One region of the Arthrobacter sp. B055-34 genome, then DNA from elsewhere that is predicted to be linked to it. Evidence: riboswitches for the same ligand, from Rfam matches in the RefSeq annotation. Region 1 holds a riboswitch; each other region holds the start of a gene.

Region 1 (5,836 bases):
GATTTTCCATCCCACCTATCTGATCCTCGTGGCGGGGGTGTCCAACGCTTTCCTCACCGGGGACCTGTTCAACCTCTACGTAGGTTTCGAGATTCTGCTGACGGCCAGTTATGTCCTGATGACCATGGGTGGGACAGGGCCGCGTGTCCGGGCCGGCGTGACGTATGTGGTGGTCAGCGTTATTTCCTCGATGTTGTTCCTGCTATCCATTGCGATGATCTACGCGGCGACCGGCACCATCAACATGGCCGACCTGGCCGTGAAGCTGGGCGAACTGGATGATTCCACGCAAATGATTCTGCACCTAATGCTGGTGGTCGCGTTCGGCATCAAGGCCGCAGTGTTCCCGCTGTCCTTCTGGCTGCCCGACTCCTATCCCACCGCGCCCGCCCCGGTCACCGCAGTGTTCGCCGGCCTGCTGACCAAGGTGGGTGTCTACGCCTTGATCCGGACCGAGACGCTGCTCTTCCCGGGGGACCGCATCAACACCTTCCTGATGATCGTTGCGCTGCTGACCATGGTGGTCGGCATCCTCGGCGCACTGGCCCAGATCGACATCAAACGTATGCTCTCATTCACGCTGGTCAGCCACATCGGCTACATGGTTTTCGGCCTGGCGATGAGTTCCGTGGTGGGTCTGGGATCGACGATGTACTACGTGGCCCACCACATTACCGTCCAGACCAGCCTGTTCCTGGTGGCGGGTCTGATCGAACGCCGCGGCGGCACCTCCAACATGGACCGGCTGGGCGGGATGGCGAAACTCTCGCCGCTGCTGGCGATCCTGTACTTTGTGCCGGCCATGAACCTGGCGGGCATACCGCCCTTCTCTGGCTTCCTGGGCAAGCTCGGCCTGCTGCAGGGCGGCGTCGATCTGGCCACCCCGGTGTCGTACACGCTGGTCATCGGCAGTGTCGTCACCTCCCTGCTGACCCTGATGGCCATGGCCCGCGTCTGGAACAGGGCCTTCTGGCGGACTCCGGAGGACGCCGAGCACCCGGACCCAGTGCTGCTGGCCAGCAAGCCGGACGGTTCCACGCTGCGCACTTCCAAGTACGTGACGGACAAGCCCACCGGCCGGTTCTCCGGCAGGGGGACCATCCACCTGCTGCCCAAGAGCATGGTCGGGGCCACCATGGGCCTGGTGGCACTCGGGGTGGCACTGACCGTCTTCGCCGGCCCGCTGTTCCAGCTGAGCGACCAGGGCGCCCGGGCGATGCTTGAGCGCACCCCCTACATCGAGGCCGTTCTTGGCCCCGGCGCGGCGCAGGGGGTTGAGCAATGACCCGTTCCCGGATTCCGCTGCTCGTCGAAATACCGCTGCTGGTCTGGCTGGTCATCCTCTGGGGAGCCCTCTGGCAGGACTTCAGCGCCGGCAACCTGATTTTCGGACTGCTCATCGCCCTCGCCGTCGTCAATATCTTCTACCTGCCGCCGGTAGAACTGGCCGGACGGCTGAATCTGTGGGCGGCGGCCCTGTTCGTGGCATCGTTCCTGGTGAACGTGGCCAAGGCCAGCTTCGAGGTCTTCTGGATTGCTCTCACCCGTGGCCCGCGCACGATGAACGGGGTGGTGGCCGTCCAACTGCGCAGCCATTCGGACCTGCTGGTCACCGCCACCGGCCATACAATTTCGCTGATTCCCGGGAGCCTCGTGGTGGACGTGGACCGGTCCACGTCGACGCTGTACCTGCACGTGCTGGACATTCCGGACCCGGACAAGGCGGACCGGTTCCGCGAACAGGTCCGCAGGATCGAGGCCGGGCTGATCCGGGCCATCGGCAGTAAAGAGGAACTCGCGATGGTCAAAGCAGAGGCAGCAAACCGACGGAACGGAGGAACCAGTTGAACAGTCCATTCATGGAAGTTGTGCTGGTGATCGTCACTGTCGTCCTGGCCTTCTCCGCCGCCGTCGCAATCTCCCGCATTGTCAAAGGCCCCTCCATCCTGGACCGTGTGATCGCTATCGACGTTTTGCTGGCCATCGTATGCGCGGGCTTGATAGCGGACATGGCCGTCCGGAAGCATCAGGCCAACCTGACCTTGGTGATCATCATTTCTCTGATCGGCTTCATCGGTTCGGTCACGGTAGCCCGCTTCGTCATCGATAGGCGGACCCATGAACACTGATCTTGTGCTGGAAATTGTTGCCGGACTCTGCCTGGTCCTCGGGGCGCTGATGTCCCTGGCCGCCGCTATCGGGCTGCTCCGGTTTCCGGACCTGCTCTCGCGGATGCACGCAGGCACCAAGCCCCAGGTTTTCGGGCTGCTGCTGCTGCTCATCGGTCTGGCCCTCCAGCTCCGCAGCTGGGCAGCGGTGCCTGTGCTGATTATCGCCTGGCTGTTCCAGCTGCTGACGGTTCCGGTCTCGGCGCATATGGTAGGCCGTGCCGGCTACCGCACCAAGCACCTGCACCGGGAAACGCTGAGCGTGGACGACCTGGATGCCGTGGTCCAGAAAGCCGCGGCGGAAGAAGCCGAACGCCGGAAGGCGGATGCCGCGGAAGAGGCGGCCCTGGCTGCCGATCCCGAGTTGGCGGCAGAACTGGACGTCGGCGGGAACATTGAGGAAAAGTCTGTAGGAAAGCTGAAGGGCGCGCTGCGTATCAAGGAGCCAAAGGAAGCGGCGGCGAAGGCTTCCGCCAAACGCCGCCGCGAATCCTGAAACTTGCCCAAGGGCTAGACCATGTCCCGGGTCCGGTTGAAGCGGTTGACTGCCTGCATGGTTCCGCGCTGGGACAGCACGCGGATGATGGCGCTGACCGTACCGGAAATCGCGGCAAAAGCGAGGGTGGCGCGCAGGCTGTTTTCCATGTCGTCGTCATGCTTAGGGGAGTCCTCCCCGGTAACGGCCTTCCACAGGATGTCGATGAGCTTTGCGCCGGCCAGGCCAGCCGCAATGCTCACCAACGTACCCAGAAGTTTCAAAACCGTACTCATTTGCCACTGCCCTTCTTTGGAGAACGTCATCTGCCACCCAGCCTAGCGTTTTCCGGGTCGGCTGCCACCCGCCGTCGTCAGTAGTACACTGGAAGACGCTTGAAAAAGCACACATGACGACAGGGGAGCGTCCGTCACGGTAACCACGGCAAGCAGCCGTACCGGGTCGGGACGCTGAGAGTGCGGACAGCCGCAGACCCTCGAACCTGCTCCGGTTAGTACCGGCGAAGGGAGTCGAGATCTCAGGGTGTGCCCGGAAAAGCCGGGTTGCCCTCCCCTCCTGAACCCCAGGAGGATTTTCCATGAACACCGTTACACCTTCCGCGCACGCATCTGCGCGCAAACCCCGTTACACCTGGCGCGTTGTCGATATTGTGGTCGCGTCCGTGATCGGCGTGGCCATCGGGGTCATCTTCTGGGCCTGGTCCGCCGGCTATTCCGGCATTGCGGTGCTGACCGCGGCCTTCCCGCCGGCCGGCGGGCTCTACGCCGGCGGCTGGCTCACGGCCGGGGTCCTGGGCGGGCTGCTCATCCGCAAGCCCGGCGCGGCGATCTACTGCGAGGTCCTCGCGGCCGCGGTGTCGAGCCTGCTGGGCACGCAGTTCGGCCTCACAGTGCTTCTGTCCGGCCTGATCCAGGGCGTGGGGGCGGAACTGGTCTTCCTGCTCTTCCTCTACAAAAAGTTCAACCTCGGCGTGTCGCTGCTGGCCGGGTTGAGCGCCGGCCTGGCGCTGGCCATCGGCGAGAACTTTATGTGGAACGTGGAATGGGCAACCGACTGGAAGCTCTGGTACACGCTGTTCGCCGCCGTTTCCGGCGTGGTCATCGCCGGACTGCTGCCCTGGCTGGCGATGAGAGGACTGGCCAAGACGGGCGCGCTCTCGTCCTTTGCCGCCGGCCGGACTGCTGACGTATAGGCCATGGCAAACACTCAAAGTACGACGGCGGAGCGCGGCCGCCCGGCCGCTGTCACCGCCGAAAGATACGGCTGGCGCCATGCCGGCCGCAAGAATCCGGCGGTCAGCGACGTGAGCTTCGGGATTGAACCGGGGGAGCGCGTGCTTCTGCTCGGCGCCTCCGGTGCCGGCAAATCCACGCTGCTGCATGCCATTGCCGGGGTACTGGGCGACGACGGCGAAGGCGACGAAGCGGGCCGCCTGACCGTCGACGGCATGCACCCGGTCCAGTCCCGCGGCCGGACGGGACTGGTGCTCCAGGACCCGGAGTCCCAGGTGGTCATGGCGCGCGTGGGGGACGAGGTCGCCTTCGGCGCAGAGAACATGGCCCTGCCACGGGACGAAATCTGGGCGCGAGTGCGCGAAAGCCTCGCCGATGTGGGCCTCGAGGTCCCGCTGGACCATGCCACTACGGCGCTCTCCGGCGGGCAGAAACAGCGGCTTGCGCTGGCGTCGGTCCTGGCCATGCGGCCCGGTGTCCTGTTGCTGGACGAGCCCACGGCGAACCTTGACCCGGACGGGGTGCTGGAGGTCCGGGACGCGGTGGTCGGGGTGCTTGAGCGCACCGGCGCCACCCTGATTGTGGTGGAACACCGCGTGGCCGTCTGGGCGGACGTGGTGGACCGGGTCATCGTACTGGCTGCCGGCGGCGGAGTTCTCGCCGACGGTCCGCCGGGGGAGGTACTCAATGCCGCAGGTACCAGGGAACGCCTGATCGAAGCCGGTGTCTGGGTTCCCGGTTATACTCCTCAACTGCGCACGCCCGGGGCCACCAGCGGTGGCCACGGCAGCGGCGGCGGCCACAACACGCAGGGTACGGGCCTGCTCCGGGCAGCGGAGCTGTCCGTTGCCCGGACCCGGCGGGCCGGGCCGGTAGTCAATAAGGTCTCGCTGGAACTGGCGGCGGGCGAGGCGTTGAGCATTACGGGCCCCAACGGCGCCGGTAAGTCGACCTTGGCGCTGACCCTGGCCGGGCTGCTGACCCCCGCGGGCGGCAGGCTTGAGGCCGCACCGGAGCTCCGGCGGGGTGCGTCCGGCACCGTGCACAAGTGGAAATCTGCCGAGCTGGTCACCCGGATCGGCACCGTCTTCCAGGAACCCGAACACCAGTTCCTGACCCACCGGGTGATCGACGAACTCGAATTCGGTCCCCGGCGGGTCGCCCGGCTACCGGAGGACGAGGTGCGACGCCGCGTTGATGCCATTGCGGAGCGGCTGCGGCTGACCAAACTCCTGCAGGCCAATCCCTTTACCCTTTCGGGCGGGGAGAAGCGCAGGCTGTCCGTGGCGACTATGCTGGCCACCAGCCCTGACATCCTGGTGCTGGACGAACCGACGTTCGGGCAGGACGCGAACACCTGGGCCGAGCTGGTCTCGCTGCTCGGCGGCCTGATCGCCGAAGGCCACGCGGTGGTGTCCGTGACCCACGACGGCGACTTCACCGCTGCGCTCGACGGCCACGTCCTGCGCGTGGCCGAGGGAACGGCGCAGCTGCAGGCGCGGGCCGCGGGCGGGAGGGCGGCATGAGCCTGGACATCATGACCCCGCGGCTGACTGCCTCGCCCTTCACCCGTGCAAATCCGCTCTCGAAGCTTGCCGCCGTTGCCATGGTCACCGTGGTGGTGATGCTCAGCGTGGACTGGGTGAGCGCCGGCGTGGTGCTGGCTGCGGAACTGCTGCTGCTGCCCGTGCTGGGCATCAGCGCCTGGGCGTTATTCAGGCGTGGCTGGCCGCTGGTGGTGGCGGCCGCGGTCGGCGCCTACGGAACGGCGCTGCTGGCGGAGAAAACCGGCGCGGTGGTCTTCGAAGCGGGCCCGCTGCTGTTCACCGAGGATTCCATCAACTCCGGCGTCGCCATCGGGCTGCGGTCCCTGGCGGTGGCACTGCCCGGAATCTTCCTGCTGCTGACCACCGACCCCACGGATCTGGCCGATGCGCTGG
Region 2 (5,836 bases), on a different contig from region 1:
AGTGCAGCGGGCCGCTCCTGCCGCCGTCGTTCGCGTTCTGAATTGCTGAGGTTCCGGCAGGTTCCGGGGTAGGCGCCGGGCGGGGCATGGGGAGCGCTGGGGGCTTCGGCGATCTCGCGGCGGGTGCAGAAGCATTCGTAGACCAGGCCCGCGTCGGCCAGGGCGGTGATGGCCGTGCGGTAGAGGGGGAAGCGGTCCCTCTGGCTGAGCACGTTGCCGTCCCACGTCAGCCCGACGGCGGCCAGATCCTCGAGTACCTTGGCCTCCGCTCCGGCACGGGCGCGGTCCAGATCCTCGATCCGCAGCAGGAAATCGCGGCCGGTGCTGCGGGCGAAAAGCCAGGCGAGGATGGCGGTGCGCAGGTTTCCCACATGCAGTTCACCCGAGGGGCTGGGGGCGAAGCGGCCGGCTCCGGCGTCGATAGGAGGCACTGGTCCAGTCTATAAAGCGGAGCAGGCGGTTTCTGCCCTTACTCCAGCCGCGGCAGCCCGACGCTCCAGCCCCAGATGCTCGCGCAGCGTGCTGCCGGTATAGGAGGTGCGGAACAGCCCCCTGCGCTGCAGCACCGGGACGACGCGGTCCACGAACTCCTCCAGGGAATCCGGCAGCAGCGGCGGCATCAGGTTGAATCCGTCCGCGCCGCCGGAGGCGAACCAAAGCTCGATCTGGTCCGCCACCTGTTCGGGTGTGCCGGTCATGGTGCAGTGTCCGCCACCGGCAGCCAGCCTTCCGAGCAGCTGGCGCACCGTGGGCTTTTCGGCGTCGATGATCCGCAGGATGGTGGTGTAGCGGCCCTGCGGGCCGGTGAATTCCGACGCCGGCGGGAGGCTTGGCACGGGCGCGTCCAGCTCCCAGCCGCTGCAGTCCTGCTGGATGAAGGTGCCCAGCTGGGCCAGGGAGTGTTCCGTTGGCAGCAGCGCATCGGTTTCGGCCTGCTTGGCCTTTGCCTCCGCCGTCGTTGTCCCGAGGTAGGTCACCAGGCCCGGCATGACGGCAACCTTGTCCGTGTTCCGTCCGGCTGCGGCGATACGGCGCTTCACATCCGCGTAGTAGGCCTGCGCGCTGACCAGATCGTAGGCGACGGCGTAGATGCCTTCGGCATAACGGGCGGCGAGGTCGCGTCCCTGCTCCGAGGCACCGGCCTGGAACAGCACCGGCCGACCCTGCGGGGAGCGCGGGACGGTGAGCGGGCCGTCCACCAGAAAGTGCCGTCCGGAATGGTGGAGCGGCTGGACTTCGGCCGGATCCGCGTAGCAGCCGTGGCGGTCGAGGACGAGCGCGTCGTCGGACCAGGAATCCCACAACCGCATGGCGACGTCGATGAATTCGGCGGCGCGTTCATAGCGTTCCTGATGCCCGGGCATGGCCGCCATACCGTGGTTGCGTGCTTCGGCGTCGAACATCGACGTGACGACATTCCAGCCGATGCGCCCGGCGCTGATGTGGTCCAGCGAGGCCAGCATGCGGGCGGCATGGAACGGCGTGTAGAAGGTGGCCGAAACCGTGCTGACCAGGCCGATCCTGCTGGTGGCTCGGGCCATGGCCGACAGGGCGGTTAGCGGTTCCAGGTGCCAGAGCGGCCCTGCGCCGACGTTGCCCGCCGAGTGTCCGTCCGCGAAGAAGACGGCGTCGAACAGGCCGCGCTCGGCGGTTTGGGCCAGCCGCTCGTAGAAGGCGATGTCGCCGAGCTGCTCGATGGGCGACTGCGGCCGGCGCCAGGCGGCGTTGTGGTGGCCGCAGCCGAACAGGAACGCGTTGAAGTGCAGTTGACGCGCCGCCACTAGTTCATCACCAGTCCGCCGTCGACCATCAGGTTCTGCCCGGTCACCGAGCGGGCCCAGGGCGACGCGAAGAACAGTACCGCGTCGGCCAGTTCTTCCGGCGTCGTTACTCTGCGCAGCGGAGTGGAGGCGGCGATCAGGTCGAAGACCTCATCCGGTGTGGCAGCGCTGGCGTCGGTGGTGCGGAGCAATCCGCCGGAGACCATGTTGACGGTGACGTTGTGCTGGCCCAGATCCGCCGCCAGCGTCCGGGTCAGCGAGAGCAGGGCCGCCTTGGCGGCGGTGTAGTCGTGATAGGGAACTACCGGATTTTGGAAGAGGTTGGTGCCGATGTTGATGATCCGGCCAAATCGGTGGCCGCGCATACCGGGAAGTGCCTGCTGCGCGGTGTTCAGCGCGCCACGCACGGTGCCGGAGAACTGGGCCTCGAACTCGGACCAGGAAATATCGGAGGCGCTGGAGCGGGCAGCCCCGTTGAACGAAAAATCCGCCAGCGCGTTGTTGACCACCGTGGTCACAGCGCCACCGAAATGGGCTTCGGCGCGGCTGAACAGCTCCGCCACCTGCCCGGCATCGGTGACGTCCGACTGCAGAGCCACGGCCTGCTCCGGCCCGAACTTGGCGGCCAGCTCCTCCGCGGCCGAACCGCTGTTGCGGTAATTGATGACCACCCGGGCGCCGGCTTCCGCGAAGGCTGCGACGATCCGCGCGCCGAGGCCACGGCCGCCGCCGGTTACCAGTACGGTCTGTGCTGCGAGCTGCATTGAGGTTCTCCACCTTGAATAAGGCGAAAAGATGGGTGCAACGAACCGCACGGCAGCCGCTGCATGACATCCCTTCGCTAGTACGAACTAGATCAGGTTCAACGGGTTTGCTCTCAGCCCCTCAAGGGGGGCACCCCGTGTCACTGCCTGCGAGTCTACCTGCCGGAGCCGGCTACTGCAGCAACGCCGCCTCCAGACGTCCATGAAGCTCCGCGCCGTTACGCCCGGTAGTCCATCACCACCTGAGAAGGCGGTCCCTGAGCCAGCATCTCCTTGGTGACCCCATGGAGCTCCAGAATCTTGTCCTTGAACCAGACGTCGAAGGGGTCTTCGGAGGCAGCCAGCTTACTGAACCCCGCGGAGACGCTCTCGCCCTCGTGGAACAAAGCGGCAAAGTCTCCTTCGGGACTCTGGACCAGGCCGATCACTTCACGGCTGGCCCCGAGGCGCTGCCGGGACTGGGCGAAATCGTCCTTCCGCGGACCGTTGATCTCCTCCACGAAAGCCCTCCACGCCTCAAGCTTCCCGGGCAGGATAGGCACAAACCAGGTAATACATTCCATGACAGATCCTTCTTTTGCTGCTGCGGGGAGCTCATGGTGCGAGCCGGGTGTAGGGCTCATCGTAGGCGCGGCCCGGGAGCGCCGACAGCCTCAATCTGAGGGATGCGACGGTGCTAGGCAGCCGGGCATCGTTCCCGGTCGCCGCGGTCCCCGTTTGGAAGGCTAATCTGGAGCGGTGATCATCGTCCTTGGGGCATTGATGGTTTTCCTGGGCCTGCTCTGGTGGGTCCTCTCCCTCCTGCTGCCGGATGGGATCGCGCTGGTTGGAACCGTAGTCTTCGGTGGAGCGGTGGTTGCGGTGCTCGTGTTTGTGTACCTGAAGTCAGAGCGTTTCGGCCGGCCGGAGGAACGGGAGTACAGCCGCCGGTTCCGGACCGTGCTGCGGGAAGCCGGGCGTGCCGGTCGGTATGAGGAGATCTGGGCCGTCACCCGCAGTGATACAGCCGATCAGGATATGGCACTGTTTATTGCCGCCGAAGAGCAAGGGAACCTCGGCGAATTGATCGCCGAATGGGACCAGGCGCTGCGGCACGGCCGGGAGGACGATTTTTTCCGGGAGCGTCGGCAAGGCTAAACGCGCCATCTCAACGGGCTGACCTGTGTGGCTGTCGTCCCCGGTGGCTCAATCCTCCAGATAAGCCGGGGTGAAGAGCAGATTCAGTCCTTCGGCAATGGTCGGATGGGTGATGACGGCGTCCCGTACCGCGGTGAAGTCCAGCCCCGCCAGCATGGCCATCTGGACCACGGCGATGGCTTCGCTGGCCTCGGTGCCCAGTAGCGCCACGCCCAGGATCCTGCCGGTCTTCCGGTCCAGCACGGCCTTCCACACGCCTTCGGTCTGGCCGAGTGTACGGGCGCGCGGAATGGCGGCAACTGGCATCTTGGCGATGCGGACATCGTGGCCGGCGTCGCGGGCCTGCTGCTCAGTCAGGCCGACCCGGCCCAGTTCGGGCGTGATGAAGACCGTGTAGGGAATGAGCCTTCCCTCGGTGGTGCGGGCCTCGCCGTCGCCATGCCGGGCGGCCAGATTGGCCTTGAGGATGCGGTAGTCGTCGTAGGAAGCGTGCGTGAACTGCGGGGTCCCGGCAGCATCGCCGGCAGCCCAGACGCCGTCGGCCGCCCGCAACTGTTCGTCGACCTCGATGAAGCCGCGGTCGTCCAGGATCACGCCGGTGGCTTCCAGATTGGCGCCGTCGGTCATGGGTTTCCTACCGAGCGCCACCAGGACGTCCTCCGCGCTGAGCGTTTCGCCGTCGTCAAGGGTAATGGTGACCGTGCCGTCCGCAGCGCGCTGTATTTTCTCGGCTGCGGCACCGAGGCGGACGGTGATGCCGGCGTCGATAAAGGCTTTCTTGACCGCGGCGGACACGTCTGCATCCTCGCGGCCCAGCAACTGGTTCCCGCGCTGGACGATCGTCACTTTGACGCCGATGGTGTTGAGCAGGTCCGCGAATTCACAGCCGATGTAACCGCCGCCGAGGATGACAATGCTCTCCGGCAACGACTCAAGCTCGAGCAGTGTATTGCTAGTCTCCACCCGGGCCTCCGCCAGCCCGGCAATCGGAGGCAGCGCCGGCTCGGTGCCGAGATTGATCACGACGTCGGCGCCGCGCAAAACGCGGGTGCCGCCGTCGTTAAGGTCCACGTGCACGGTTCTGGGCCCGGTAAATTGCGCTTCACCCAGGATGAAGTCCATCCCGGAATCGGTGAAACTGCCGAGCTGTCCCTTGACCATGGTGCCGACGACGTCGTCCTTGCGGTGCCGCAGCAGAGCCAGATCCATCCGCGGATCTTCGACGCCGGAAATACCGAACTCGGCAGCACGCCGGACGGTCTCCAGCACCCGGCCGCTGTTGATCAGGGTCTTCGTAGGAATGCAGGCCACATTAATGCAGGTGCCGCCGATCATGCCGCGCTCAACCATGGCTACTTTTTGCCCGGCCTTGGCCCGGTCCATGGCCAGGGATTTGCCCGCCTTGCCGCCGCCGATGACCAGCAGGTCGACTTCTTCAATGTCCAAGATGGTCCTCCTGAAGTGTGCCGCCGGGCGGTGCCGCCCTCGGGTCGATCCTACGCGGGTCGCCTTCCAGGAGGGGTATGGACAGGTTGCTTAGCATCTACCTACGCTGGGAATCCGTCGTCCGGCAACCACGCGGGACGGAGCAACGGCCAGGAGCCCCACGATGACCAGCGAAGCGAACGAAAACAGCGATCAGCCCGAGGACTCGGAGCTGCATCCACACGAACCCCAGCCGGCTGCCGAATCCGGTAGCGGCCAGGAGGAGCCGCTGGAAGCGGCGGCCGGCCCGGATTCGGAAAATGTTGACGGTTCAGCCGAGGCCGACAATGCCAAGGAAGGCGGTTACGGGTACTGACGCTTTGCGCGAGGAGCAGGCGGACGCCTTCATAACGCGGTGCCCGGGCTACCGCGTCAATGTGATCCAGGCTACACTTTTGGATCCATGAGCCAGCACCACCTCGATGCCGCACGGCGGACTGCCGATGAGCACGGCACAACCGTAGGACCGGTTCCCGTGCTGCGCGGGTCCAGGCCGGCGAAGCTTCTGAAGTTCAACACCGACGGCATCCCCGCGACCAATCGGGTCCAGCTTTGGGAGCACCATAACTCCAGGGCGCTGATTCCGCTGGACATCCGCACCATGGACGATGCCCCGCTGCAGGCCAGTGAGGTGAACCTGCATTTCCCCTCGCTGAAGTTTGCCCAGGT
Region 3 (5,836 bases), on a different contig from region 1:
TTCCTCATCAGGAAGGTTCAGACTCGCGCCGCCGCGCTGCCGCTCCAGCTCGATGCGCTTGAGCCCTACTTCCTTGAGCAGCTGCAGATAGACCGGCGCTTCGCCGGAATCAATGTCCTGCTGGACCTGTTCGTAGTTCAGCTTGGCGCGGCTGCGCATTCTGGCCCGGCGCATCGACACGGTACTGACGACTGCGGCGGCGTCGAGCTCGAATTCCCACACGAATGCGCTGCGGTCCTGGTCCGGGAGGAGGCTGCCGGCGTCTTCGCTGATCAACAGCGGGTGCAACGGAATGCGTCCATCGGGAGCGTAGATGGTCTGGCCGCGCCGTCGCGTCTCAGCGTCAAGTTCACCGCCGGGAGCAACAAAAGCGGGAACATCCGCGATGGCATACCAGAGCCGGTAGCCCTCGCCGTCGCGCTCGATGTACATCGCCTGGTCCAGGTCGGTGGAGCTTGGTGGATCGATGGTGACAAAGTCCAGCCCGGTTAGATCCGCGGCTGGCATGGAGTGTTCCGCCACGGCCTTCTCGGCTTCCGCAAGGACCGAAGGGCTGAACGCCGCGGGAAGTTCCAGCTCGGTGCGCAGTTCCTTCAGCACACGGGCGAGCAGATGCTGCGATTCATTAACTCTGGCGTCGACGTGTGAATACGGCACAGGCCCAGCCTATCGCCACAGCGCCGCAGGTGGGGCGTTAGGGTAGTGCTCATGAGCTCCGAAGGATCCTTCCCCACTGATCGTCCGGCCACCAGCAACGGGACAGGAGCGGAACATCTGCAGCATGTCGTTGATCTGTACGGCGTCATGGCCTACGGCGAGCTGTCCGCCTTCGAGCGGTTCTCCTCGGACGCCCGGTTCTCGCCAACGTTGAAAGACCGCGCGGATCTCGGGCGCCTCGCCGTCGTCGAATTCGGGCACTTTGAACTTGTCAGCGCCGAGCTGGCGCGCCTTGATGTCGACGTGCAGGTTGCCATGGCGCCTTTCCAGGCTTCGATCGACGCGTTCCACGAGCGGACGCGGCCCGGAGACTGGTACGAATCGTTGATGAAGGCCTACGTCACGGATGCTGTTTCGGGGGATTTCTACCGTGCGATCGCCGACCGGCTGGATCCCGAGACGCGCGCGCTGGTGTCCAGGATCAAGGAAAACGGGGACCAGCTGACCTTGCTCACTAGTCGGCTGCGCAGGGCGCTGGAACATGACGAGCGGCTGGCCTCGAGGCTGGCCTTGTGGGGCCGGCGGCTGGTCGGCGAGGCGTTGACGCAGGCGCAGCGCATCGGGATCGAGCGGGCTTTCCTGGGCGCCCTGCTGGGACTGGACGAACCGGCCTCCCAGCAGGCGGTCACCGCGGAACTCTTCGCAGAACTGACCCGGAACCATTCCCGCCGGATGAACGCCCTGGGCCTTACCGCCTGAACGTTCACGCCACCAGCCGGCCGAACGGCGGGTTACAGGGGCGGCAGCGCGGACTTCAGCGCCCTGGCGGCCCCGGCCGGATCATCGGCATCGGTGACGGCGCGAACGACGACGACGCGTTTAGCCCCGGCCTCCGTTACCTGGCCGATGTTCTCCAGATCGATACCGCCAATGGCGAACCACGGCTTGCCGGAACCCGTCTGCGCCTGCTGGGCGGCAGTAAACTCCACCAGCTCAAGACCGACGGCGGCCCTGCCCGGCTTGGTAGGGGTGGCCCAGAGTGGCCCGGTGCAGAAATAGTCCAGGGCGTCATCGGCCAAGGCAGCTGATGCCTGTTCCGGAGTGTGGGTGGAGCGGCCGATAGCGGCAGCGGGCCCGAGCACGGACCGGGCCGCGGCCGGCGGAAGGTCCTGCTGTCCGACGTGGAAGACTGGTGCCCCGGCCACTGCAGCCAGATCCGCCCTGTCGTTGACGGACCACGGCTTTGAGTGCCGGACGGCAACGTCGGCGAGCACGCCGAGCAGCTCCAGCTCTTCGGCGGCATCGAGGGACTTGTCCCGCAACTGGATGATGTCCACACCGCCGGAGTAGGCAGCATCGAGGAACTGCTCGAAGTCCCCACGGTCGCGGCGCGCGTCGGTGCAAAGGTAAAGCTGGGCAGAGGAAAAATCCATACCTGCAACCATAATGGCAAACCGCGCAAGGAACTCCGCGGTGGCGGGACGCGGGCTTCGGCAGCAGAATGTGACGCCGGCGAAGCCGCGACTATGGCTACACTGGAGAAAACACTGCGGGAGCCTGATAGGGCGGCACGTTCGGCAATTGCCGGCGGCCGACAGGCTGAGAGGGTGCCTGGCACCGACCGTCGAACCTGATCCGGGTCATGCCGGCGTAGGGAAGGAAGCTCAAAGTTGTCCAAACATGTTGCCGTCATCGGCGCGGGCATAGTGGGACTGGGTATCGCCGCAGAAGCCACCCGCCGCGGCCACCGTGTCACCGTCATCGATCCCGCTCCCGCCACGGGCGCCACGTACGCCGCCGCGGGCATGCTCGCCCCGGTCAGCGAACTGCACTACCAGGAAGAGCGGCTGCTGGCCCTGACCCGCGAGTCCGCCCGGCTTTACCCTGGGTTCGTTGCGGGGCTGCGGGAGACCGGCTACCAGGAAACCGGGACCTTGGTTGCCGCTTTCGACGCCGCGGACCGCACCGCGCTCGCGGACCTGAAACAGGCGCAGCTGGCCGAAGGACTCGAGGTCCACGAAATCACTAGCCGCGAGGCCCGGCGGCTCGAACCCAGCCTGGGCCCGGCCCTGACCGGTGCCTTCTACGCGCCGGGCGACCACCAAGTGGATCCACGGGCCCTTTCCGCAGCGTTAGTGAAGATGCTGCGGAACTCAGGCGCCGCCGTCGTAAGTCAAAAGGCAGCCGGACTCATCACCGATGCTCGGGGCACGGTTGTTGGCGTGCAGTTAGCAGGCGGCGAGGTCCTTGCGGCCGATGAAACGGTGGTCGCGAACGGGCTTGCGGCCGCCAACCTCTCCGGCCTGCCCGCGGGGCTTCGGCTGCCGCTGCGTCCGGTGTACGGGGACATTCTGCGGCTGCGCGTACCGACAGGCCTGCAACCGTTTCTCACCTCGACAATTCGTGGCATCGTTCGCGGGCACCCGGTTTATCTTGTTCCGCGCGGGGACGGCACGGTGGTGATCGGAGCCACGCAGCGTGAGGACGGATCGGCGGATGTGTCGGCCGGCGGGGTGTACCAGTTGCTCCGCGACGCCCAGACGCTGGTGCCGGCCGTCGCGGAACTCGCGCTCGAAGAGATGACCTGCCGTGCTCGGCCGGGAACACCGGATAATGCGCCGTTGCTGGGACGGGTGGCGTCAGGGTCGGAGGACCTTCCGGGCTTGGTAGTTGCCACCGGATTCTTCCGCCACGGAGTGCTCCTGACGCCGGTCGCGGCCAGGATCTGCGCCGACCTCATCGACGGTGTGCAAATCTCCGCCGAGCTACTGCAATTCAATCCCGACAGGTTCAGCACTATGACCAAGGAGAGTCACGCATGAAGATCACCGTCAACGGCAGTCCGCACACCTTGCCGACCGCGCCAACACTGCTCGAGCTGGTGGCCAGGACCACCGGCCGTGAATTGGCGGAGGACGGGCGGCCGGCCGACGGCGGACGGCTCGGTGTGGCTGTCGCGCTGAACGCGGAGGTAGCGCCGCGCGGCAGCTGGGCCCGGACCGTGCTCGCCGACGGCGACGGCATAGAACTCGTGACCGCAGTACAGGGAGGCTGAATAATGGATGAACTGATGATCGACGGGGTAAGGCTCGGATCGCGCCTGATCATGGGCACGGGCGGCGCGCCGAGCCTGGATGGTTTGGGCGAGGCACTGCTGGCTTCCGGAACAGAACTCACCACGGTAGCGATGCGCCGCTACGCGGCCGGTACCGGTACTTCGGTCTTCGACCTGCTGGACCGCCATGGCATCCGCGTGCTGCCGAACACGGCGGGCTGCTACACGGCGCGGGAGGCGGTGATGACCGCCGAACTCGGGCGCGAAGCCCTGGAGACGAACTGGGTGAAACTCGAAGTCATCGCGGACGAAGAGACACTGCTGCCCGACGCGGTGGAACTTGTCGAGGCAACCGAGGCATTGGTCAACCGCGGGTTCAAGGTCTTCGCCTACACCAATGACGACCCGGTGCTGGCCCGCCGGCTCGAGCTGCTGGGTGCTGCCGCCGTGATGCCGCTGGGTGCTCCGATCGGTACCGGGCTGGGAATCCTCAATCCGCACAACATCGAATTGATTGTCTCGCGCGCCGGGATTCCGGTGGTGCTGGACGCCGGTATCGGCACGGCGTCGGACGCTGCGCTGGCCATGGAGCTTGGCTGCGACGCCGTCCTGCTCGCCACGGCCGTGACCAGGGCCCAGCATCCGGTCCGCATGGCCGAAGCCTTCAAACATGCGGTCATCGCCGGTAGGCTGGCGGCAACAGGCGGCCGGATTCCCAAACGGGAGCACGCATTGGCTTCATCATCGTTTGCAGGCCGCCCGGATCTCTAGCCACAGGAGGAGCAATGGCCGCCGAGGACAAGCTGGACAGCAAGCAGATCGATGAACAGCTCAGGACGCTGCCGGATTGGCGCCACAGCGAGGGCGCGCTTGTTACCGTCTTCAAGCTCGAGAACGGGCGCGCTGCGCTGGATTTCATCGCCGGAGCGGGAGAGTTGGCCGAGGAGGCCAACCACCATCCGGACCTGGACTGGCGCTACAACAAGGTCTTCATCCGGTTGACGTCACATGATGCGGGGTCCGCGGTAACAACCCGCGACGTCGCTGCAGCCACTTCCTTGAGTGAGCTTGCCATCCGGCTGGGAGCCACGGCCCAACCGGACAAGTACCCGGCCTGACGGCCAGGTACCCTCCGGCGGGTCAGCGCAGCGCTTCGGTCAGGCGCTCCACGTCCGCGGCGACGCGACGCCGGCCGACCAGGAGCACCGTGAGCCAAGCCACGGGAACGGTCACCACCATGGGCAGCAGCCACCCCAGATACTCCACGCCGGGCTGAGAGCCAAGGCCTGCGAACATCAGGATGAGCCACAAGATGGTGGCGGCCAGGATGGCCGATGCCGGCAGCAGCAGGACGCCGTAGGCGTGGCGCTTGTTGTCAATGCCCCACGCGGTCATGCCCACGGCGGCTGCCGCCAGAATGATCAGAACGAACTGGACCACGGTGCTGACTGGGGCTAAAGGGCCCCGAAGCCGACCTTACGCGGCTCCTCGGCGCCGATCTCAACATAGCCGAGGACATTGGTCGGGACGATGACCAGATTGCCCTTGCTGTCCTTCAGGCGCAGCTCGGCGCCGCCGTTCATGGCACGGGAAACCATTTCGGCAACTTCATCCGCGGACTCGTCGGACTCGACGACGATCTCGCGGCCGACGTTCTGAATACCAATCTTGATTTCCACTACTGATGCCTCCTGGTGTGCGAACGATGTCTGGTTCGAAATCTATCTTAGGATTCCTTAGGGAACCGTGAAATTCCGCGCCAAGCTAAACGGTAGATCAAATCGACGGCGGTATCACGCTCAAGCTCGTTGTCGGCCTGGAGCCAGTAACGGGCGCTGATCTGGGCCATGCCGGCCAGCGCCCGCCCCAGCAGCGTCGCCTCCACCTCCGACAGCTTTGTGTCATCGGCGATGACGGCGGCAATGGCACTGGCCAGTTGGGCGTTGAAGTCCTCCAGACGTTTGCTGACGTCCGGATCATTGTTCAGGTCCGATTCGAACACCAGCCGGTGTGCCTGGCTCTCCTGGGAAATGAAGCGGTAGTAAGCATCCATGGTGGCATGGACGCGCAGTTTGTTGTCGTTGGTGGAGTTCAGGGCTGCCATCAACATGGCCGTGAGCGATT
Region 4 (5,836 bases), on a different contig from region 1:
GGCGCACCGCTCCACGTGGCGCAGGAATTCGTGGCCCAAGCCCTTGCCTTCGCTGGCACCGGGTATCAGTCCGGGCACATCGGCGACGGTGAATCGCACCTCGCCGGCCTGGACTACGCCCAGGTTGGGCACCAAGGTGGTGAAGGGATAGTCGGCGATCTTCGGCCGGGCGGCGCTCAGGGCCGCAATCAGGCTCGACTTACCGGCCGAGGGGAAGCCCACCAGCGCGATATCCGCTACAGTCTTCAGCTCCAGGACGATGTCCCGCTCGTCGCCGGGGACCCCTAGCAGGGCAAAGCCGGGAGCCTTGCGCTTCTGCGAGGACAGCGAGGCATTGCCCAGCCCGCCCTGGCCACCGGCCGCCGCCACATACTCGGCGCCTTCGCCGATGAGGTCGGCCAGCACTTCGCCGTCCTTGGTCTTGACCACGGTGCCGTCCGGGACAGGCAGGATCAGCGTTTCGCCGTTGCTGCCATGGCGCAGATCGCCCTTGCCGAAGTCGCCGTTGCTGGCGTGCCGGTGCGGTGCGTGGTGGTAGGACAGCAGGGTGGTGGTCTGCGAGTCGACCCGCAGGATGACGTCGCCGCCGTTGCCACCGTTACCGCCGTCCGGACCGCCCAGCGGCTTGAACTTTTCACGCTTGACGGAAACACAGCCGTGGCCCCCGGTTCCACCGGATACATGCAATACAACCCGGTCAACGAAAGTTGCCACGTTTATCTCCTTTTACTTCAGGTGATCCCGGTTCACACCGGATGTGCCCATCAGTGATTCTAGTCTGGTTAAACACCAGTGAGGCGGACCCGCGGCCCGCCTCACTGGAAAGCTGATTTACTGCCGAAAATTACTCCGCAGCTGCTGCAGCAACGATGTTCACAACGCGGCGTCCGCGGCGAGTACCAAACTCAACCGCACCGGCCTCGAGGGCGAACAGGGTGTCGTCCCCGCCACGGCCGACGTTGGCGCCCGGGTGGAAGTGGGTGCCGCGCTGGCGGACGATGATCTCACCAGCGGAAACAACCTGGCCGCCGAAGCGCTTTACGCCCAAGAACTGAGCGTTGGAATCGCGACCGTTGCGAGTAGAGCTCGCACCTTTCTTATGTGCCATTTGCTATGCCTACCTTTTTTGTCTATGGAAACTGCTGGAAGCCTGCCGACCGCAGTTACGCGATGGAGGTGACCTTGACCTTGGTCAGTTCTGAACGGTGACCCTGGCGCTTCTTGTAGCCGGTCTTGTTCTTGAACTTCTGGATGACAATCTTCGGCCCGCGAAGATTCTCAATGATCTCTGCAGTGACCTTGACCTTGGCCAGTTCATCAGCTGCAGAGGTAACCTTGTCGCCATCGACCAGGAGCAGCGCGGGCAGCTCGAAGGCGCTACCGGCTCCACCGGGGACGCGGTCAAGGGTTACGAGGTCTCCGACGGAAACCTTTTCTTGGCGGCCGCCTGCGCGGACAATCGCGTACACCACTTGGGAACTCACTTCTCTCGACGTTTAATACAGTTATGCGCTTTGAATACAGGCGGTAAAAGGATGCCTGCCAGCACTGTGCAGTGACGCCTACGGGATTTACCCTTCGAAGGCGTTCGCACCGAAGATCAAGATTACGCTATTTCCGCTATTTCCTGCAAATGGCGCCCGGGCGGCGTGCCGCGGAACTGCACTGTTAGCTCGCCCACACCGGCAGTGGCTCAAGCATAGAGCCTTGGTGCATCGAAAAAGTGGAGCTCGTAGCGGGCCGAATGCTCGAAGGCGGCCATCATCCGTTCGCGCTCCTGCTCCGGCATCTGCTGGGCAGCCGCGTCCATGATTGCCACGGCCTGCCGGGTGGCTTCCGCGAAATCGTCGTCCGCATAGGTCTCGATCCACGCGCCGTAGGGGTGGCCGGAGGCTCCGGCGGACTTGTACCGGCCGTACAGTTCGCTGCCGACGTGTGCATACAGCCAGTAGCACGGCACCACGGCGGCCACCAGCTCGGCGTAGCTCCCCGCAGCGCTGACGGCAAGCAGATGGTCCACGTAGGCCTTGGTGACCGGTCCTTGTGCCGGCGCTATGTTGCGCCCGGCGAGCCATTCGCGGTGCAGCTGCGCCTCGACTTCAAGGCAGTTGTGTGCGCCCTTGGCCCAGAACAGCTGTTCCTGCTCGGTGGGCGCCAGCGCGCTGGCACGGGCCAGTGCCCGCGAGTAGCCATTAAGGTAGCGCGCGTCCTGGGCCAGGTAGTAACCGAACTGCGATTCGCTGAGGGTTCCTACCGCGAGCGACCGCACAAAATCCAGTTCCATGATTTCCGCCCGGATGTCTGCGGTGCGTTCCCAGGCTGCCGTGCTGAACCGGTCCGCCGGACGTGGCGTGTGCTGATGGAAATGGTGGATGGGCCCGCTGCCCTTCCCGACCTCCAGCTCGTCCGCGCGCACCAGCGCGCCGAACAGCCATTCCTTCACCTCCTTGAGCGACTCCGTCCAGTCCCCCGTCCGGGCCTGCACCGTGGCCATCGCCGCCGAGAGCGAGCAGCCGGTCCCGTGCGTGTTTTTCGTCCGCACCCGACCGGTGCGGAATTCAACCACCTCGCCCGCCAGCCGCCCGTTCACGTCCACCAGCGCATCGGGGCAGTCCTCCGCGGGCAGGTGTCCACCCTTGACCAGAACCATGACGCCATGCCTGCGCGAGAGCTCCCGCCCCTGCGCCAGCGCCTCCTGCCAGTCGGCGGCCGTCTCGGCACCGAGCAGCACCGCCAGCTCCGGCAGGTTCGGCGTCACGAGGTGGGCCTGGTTGAGCAACCCGCGCAGCGCTTGCTCCGCTTCCGCTGCCAGCAGTCGGTCTCCGCTGGTGGCCACCATCACCGGGTCCAGAACAACGACGGCGGGGCTCACCTCAGCGAGCCAGCGGCCTACCGTTCCAATCACCTCGCTGTCACCAAGCATGCCGATCTTCACCGCGTCGATGCAGACATCGTCGCTGACCGCGGCCAGCTGCTCGGCGAGGAATGACGGCGGCGGTGTATGGACGGAGCGGACACCCTGGGTGTTCTGGGCTACCAGTGCGGTCACCGCGGCCATCCCGTAGCCGCCGTTCGCCGCGATGCTCTTCAGGTCTGCCTGGATCCCGGCGCCGCCGGTCGGATCGGTTCCTGCAATGCTCAGCACTCTGGGTGTGGTTCGAATGGTCATGGCTGCTCCGTTGCTGCTCAGGGCGGAACACGCACGGCAGACTTCCATGCTGGCCAGCCAGCGGCCCGAAGACTGCAGCGACATCCCTCCGCCAGTCCTAACTGGTTCAGGTTCAACGGGTCTCAAATCTCAGCCGGCTAGTCGCCGGCACCCCGTGTCACTGCTGCCAGCCTAATGCATCAGGGGCGGTCCTTTCGACATGAAAGGACCGCCCCTGATGCATTAGCAGGAATTGCTCAGTGCTGGATCAGAGTTCCGACGCAGGAACTCCGACTCCCAGAATCACCGGCTGCACCGGAGTCTTCTTCTCAGCCTCCGGCTTAGCCGCCGCTTCTTCACGGTCCGCCGACGCATCGGCGCCGCCCGCTCCGGAGACCGGCTGAACCGCCGGGGCAGCCTTCGCGGACTGCTCCACGCCGTCCCGCTGCTCAATGGGTGCCTGATTCGCGGCTCCCTGGGGACTGCTCGCGGCACGACGACGGCGGCCGCGGCGCTCCGGCGGCGCCGTCGCCTCAGGTTTCGCCTCAGGCTTTGCCTCCGGTCCCGGCTCTGGTCTCGTGACGATCTCCGGACTTACCTTGTTGAAGGCATCCGTCAGGCTCGCAAGCGTCAGGGCCGGCTCCTCACTGGCCGCCAACAGGCTGTGCTCGGCACGGGGCAGCACAACCTTTTCGCCGTTGATGGTCAGGACCGGAGCCTCGGGGGCGGCGTCCGGTTCTGCCTTGCGCGCAGCCGATTCTGACTTGAGCGCAGCCTCGTGTTCCTCCGCCTCATGGGCTGCGTGGGTCGCCGCGGCGATGGACGCCAGTGCGGCACGGGCCGCCTGCGCCTTGGCTTGCCGCTCGGCGTCGTCCTCATGCTCCGGTTCCACAACCGCGTCAGGAGCGGAGGGCGCGCTGCCCTGGTTGTTCTGGCTCTTGCTCCGGCGCTTTTCGCTTCGGGACGGCTTCTCCGGCCGCCCCGGCTTTTCGGCGCGGACAAGGTGCTGATGATGCTCGGCAGCAACTGCGGCACGGCGGTGCTCCAGCGGTTCGTCATGGGTGACGACGCCGCGGCCGCCGCAATGCTCGCAGTTCTCGCCGAAGACCTCCAGCAGCCCGGTACCCATCCGCTTGCGGGTCATCTGGACCAGGCCCAGGGACGTCACTTCGGCTACCTGGTGCTTGGTCCGGTCGCGGCCCAGGCATTCCACCAGGCGGCGCAACACCAGATCGCGGTTGGCCTCGAGCACCATGTCGATGAAGTCGATGACGATGATGCCGCCGATGTCGCGCAGGCGCAGCTGCCGGACTACCTCTTCGGCCGCTTCCAGATTGTTCTTGGTGACGGTCTCTTCGAGGTTGCCGCCGGAGCCGGTGAACTTGCCGGTGTTGACGTCAACCACGGTCATGGCTTCGGTGCGGTCGATGACCAGCGAGCCGCCCGAGGGCAGGAAGACCTTGCGTTCGAGGGCCTTGTGGATCTGCTCGTCGATCCTGTTGGCCGCGAAAATGTCCTCTGCGCCGGTCCACTTCTCCAGCCGGTCCACGAGGTCTGGTGCCACATAGGTCACGTAGGCCTCGATGGTGTCCCAGGCCTCTTCACCGGACACGATGAGCTTCGAGAAGTCCTCGTTGAAGACGTCGCGGACCACCTTGATGGTCAGGTCAGGCTCGGCATAGAGCAGTTCAGGCGGCAGGGTCTTATTGGAGGTCGACTTACGTTCGATCCCTTCCCACTGCGCACGAAGCCGGTTGATGTCGTTCATCAACTCTTCTTCGCTGGCGCCTTCGGCCGCGGTGCGGACAATGACGCCGGCGCCCTCGGGAACGTGTTCCTTCAGGATCTTCTTGAGCCGGTTGCGCTCCACGTCAGGCAGCTTCCGGGAGATACCGGTCATGGATCCGCCGGGCACGTAGACGAGGAAACGTCCGGGCAGCGAGATCTGGCTGGTCAGGCGTGCGCCCTTGTGGCCTACCGGGTCCTTGGTGACCTGGACGAGCACCGAATCGCCGGACTTCAGTGCGTTCTCGATCCGGCGGGGCTGGCCCTCCAGATGCGCGGCTTCCCAGTTGACCTCACCGGCGTACAGCACGGCATTGCGGCCGCGCCCGATGTCAACGAATGCGGCTTCCATGCTGGGCAGCACGTTCTGGACCTTGCCGACGTAGACGTTGCCGATCAGGGAGTCCTGCTGCGTCTTGGACACGAAATGCTCGGCCAGCACGCCGTCTTCGAGGACGCCGATCTGGATCCTGTCATCGCGCTGGCGGACAATCATCTGGCGGTCCACGGATTCGCGCCGGGCAAGGAACTCTGCCTCGGTGATGACCTGGCGCCGCCGGCCGGTTTCGCGCGATTCACGACGGCGCTGCTTCTTGGCCTCGAGACGGGTGGAGCCCTTCACCGAGGAGACACGGTCGCTCGGCGGGGTCTCGCTGACCGGACGCGGAGCGCGTACACGGGTCACTGTGTTGGGCGGATCATCGTCCTGCCCGCCGGTGAGTTCGAGGTCTTGGTCGCCGCGGCGCCGACGACGACGACGGCGGGCAGTTACGCCGTCACCGGACTCCGCCGGGGCTTCTTCAATGTCTTCGCCCTGGGTCTCTGTCTCGGTCTCGGTGCCGGTTTCGGCCGCGTCGGCACGGTTCCGGCCCTTGCTGCGGCGGTTCCGGCGGCTACGGCGGC

What was found. Region 1 has a riboswitch for thiamine pyrophosphate ahead of AC5RWO_RS14550 (ECF transporter S component). Riboswitches for the same ligand answer to the same signal wherever they lie in the genome.
Region 2: linked by a shared signal. The riboswitch ahead of AC5RWO_RS06315 (3-oxoacyl-ACP reductase) and the one ahead of AC5RWO_RS14550 (ECF transporter S component) in region 1 are both predicted to bind thiamine pyrophosphate.
Region 3: linked by a shared signal. The riboswitch ahead of thiO (glycine oxidase ThiO) and the one ahead of AC5RWO_RS14550 (ECF transporter S component) in region 1 are both predicted to bind thiamine pyrophosphate.
Region 4: linked by a shared signal. The riboswitch ahead of thiD (bifunctional hydroxymethylpyrimidine kinase/phosphomethylpyrimidine kinase) and the one ahead of AC5RWO_RS14550 (ECF transporter S component) in region 1 are both predicted to bind thiamine pyrophosphate.

What each region holds. Positions count from the first base shown of each region.
Region 1 covers NZ_JBNHFQ010000007.1:127,065-132,900, reverse strand. Annotated here, with positions in the region: gene AC5RWO_RS14575 (Na+/H+ antiporter subunit D) at 1-1,285, shown strand, start outside; gene AC5RWO_RS14570 (Na+/H+ antiporter subunit E) at 1,282-1,848, shown strand; gene AC5RWO_RS14565 (MrpF/PhaF family protein) at 1,860-2,129, shown strand; partial or broken gene mnhG (monovalent cation/H(+) antiporter subunit G) at 2,119-2,496, shown strand; gene AC5RWO_RS14555 (DUF4235 domain-containing protein) at 2,679-2,939, opposite strand; TPP riboswitch at 3,051-3,189, shown strand; gene AC5RWO_RS14550 (ECF transporter S component) at 3,242-3,856, shown strand; gene AC5RWO_RS14545 (ABC transporter ATP-binding protein) at 3,860-5,422, shown strand; gene AC5RWO_RS14540 (energy-coupling factor transporter transmembrane component T family protein) at 5,419-5,836, shown strand, end outside.
Region 2 covers NZ_JBNHFQ010000003.1:84,168-90,003, reverse strand. Annotated here, with positions in the region: gene gluQRS (tRNA glutamyl-Q(34) synthetase GluQRS) at 1-431, opposite strand, end outside; gene AC5RWO_RS06320 (LLM class flavin-dependent oxidoreductase) at 441-1,781, opposite strand; gene AC5RWO_RS06315 (3-oxoacyl-ACP reductase) at 1,781-2,545, opposite strand; TPP riboswitch at 2,598-2,693, opposite strand; gene AC5RWO_RS06310 (hypothetical protein) at 2,764-3,108, opposite strand; gene AC5RWO_RS06305 (hypothetical protein) at 3,284-3,682, shown strand; gene AC5RWO_RS06300 (dihydrolipoyl dehydrogenase family protein) at 3,731-5,128, opposite strand; gene AC5RWO_RS06295 (hypothetical protein) at 5,292-5,483, shown strand; gene AC5RWO_RS06290 (AraC family transcriptional regulator) at 5,571-5,836, shown strand, end outside.
Region 3 covers NZ_JBNHFQ010000004.1:347,656-353,491, forward strand. Annotated here, with positions in the region: gene AC5RWO_RS10185 (RNB domain-containing ribonuclease) at 1-657, opposite strand, end outside; gene AC5RWO_RS10190 (ferritin-like fold-containing protein) at 709-1,416, shown strand; gene thiE (thiamine phosphate synthase) at 1,449-2,090, opposite strand; TPP riboswitch at 2,197-2,331, shown strand; gene thiO (glycine oxidase ThiO) at 2,328-3,479, shown strand; gene thiS (sulfur carrier protein ThiS) at 3,476-3,712, shown strand; gene AC5RWO_RS10210 (thiazole synthase) at 3,716-4,483, shown strand; gene AC5RWO_RS10215 (4a-hydroxytetrahydrobiopterin dehydratase) at 4,498-4,830, shown strand; gene AC5RWO_RS10220 (hypothetical protein) at 4,853-5,152, opposite strand; gene AC5RWO_RS10225 (DUF3107 domain-containing protein) at 5,167-5,391, opposite strand; gene AC5RWO_RS10230 (TetR/AcrR family transcriptional regulator) at 5,439-5,836, opposite strand, start outside.
Region 4 covers NZ_JBNHFQ010000005.1:191,690-197,525, forward strand. Annotated here, with positions in the region: gene obgE (GTPase ObgE) at 1-714, opposite strand, end outside; gene rpmA (50S ribosomal protein L27) at 845-1,108, opposite strand; gene rplU (50S ribosomal protein L21) at 1,164-1,472, opposite strand; gene thiD (bifunctional hydroxymethylpyrimidine kinase/phosphomethylpyrimidine kinase) at 1,694-3,169, opposite strand; TPP riboswitch at 3,236-3,334, opposite strand; gene AC5RWO_RS11775 (Rne/Rng family ribonuclease) at 3,417-5,836, opposite strand, start outside.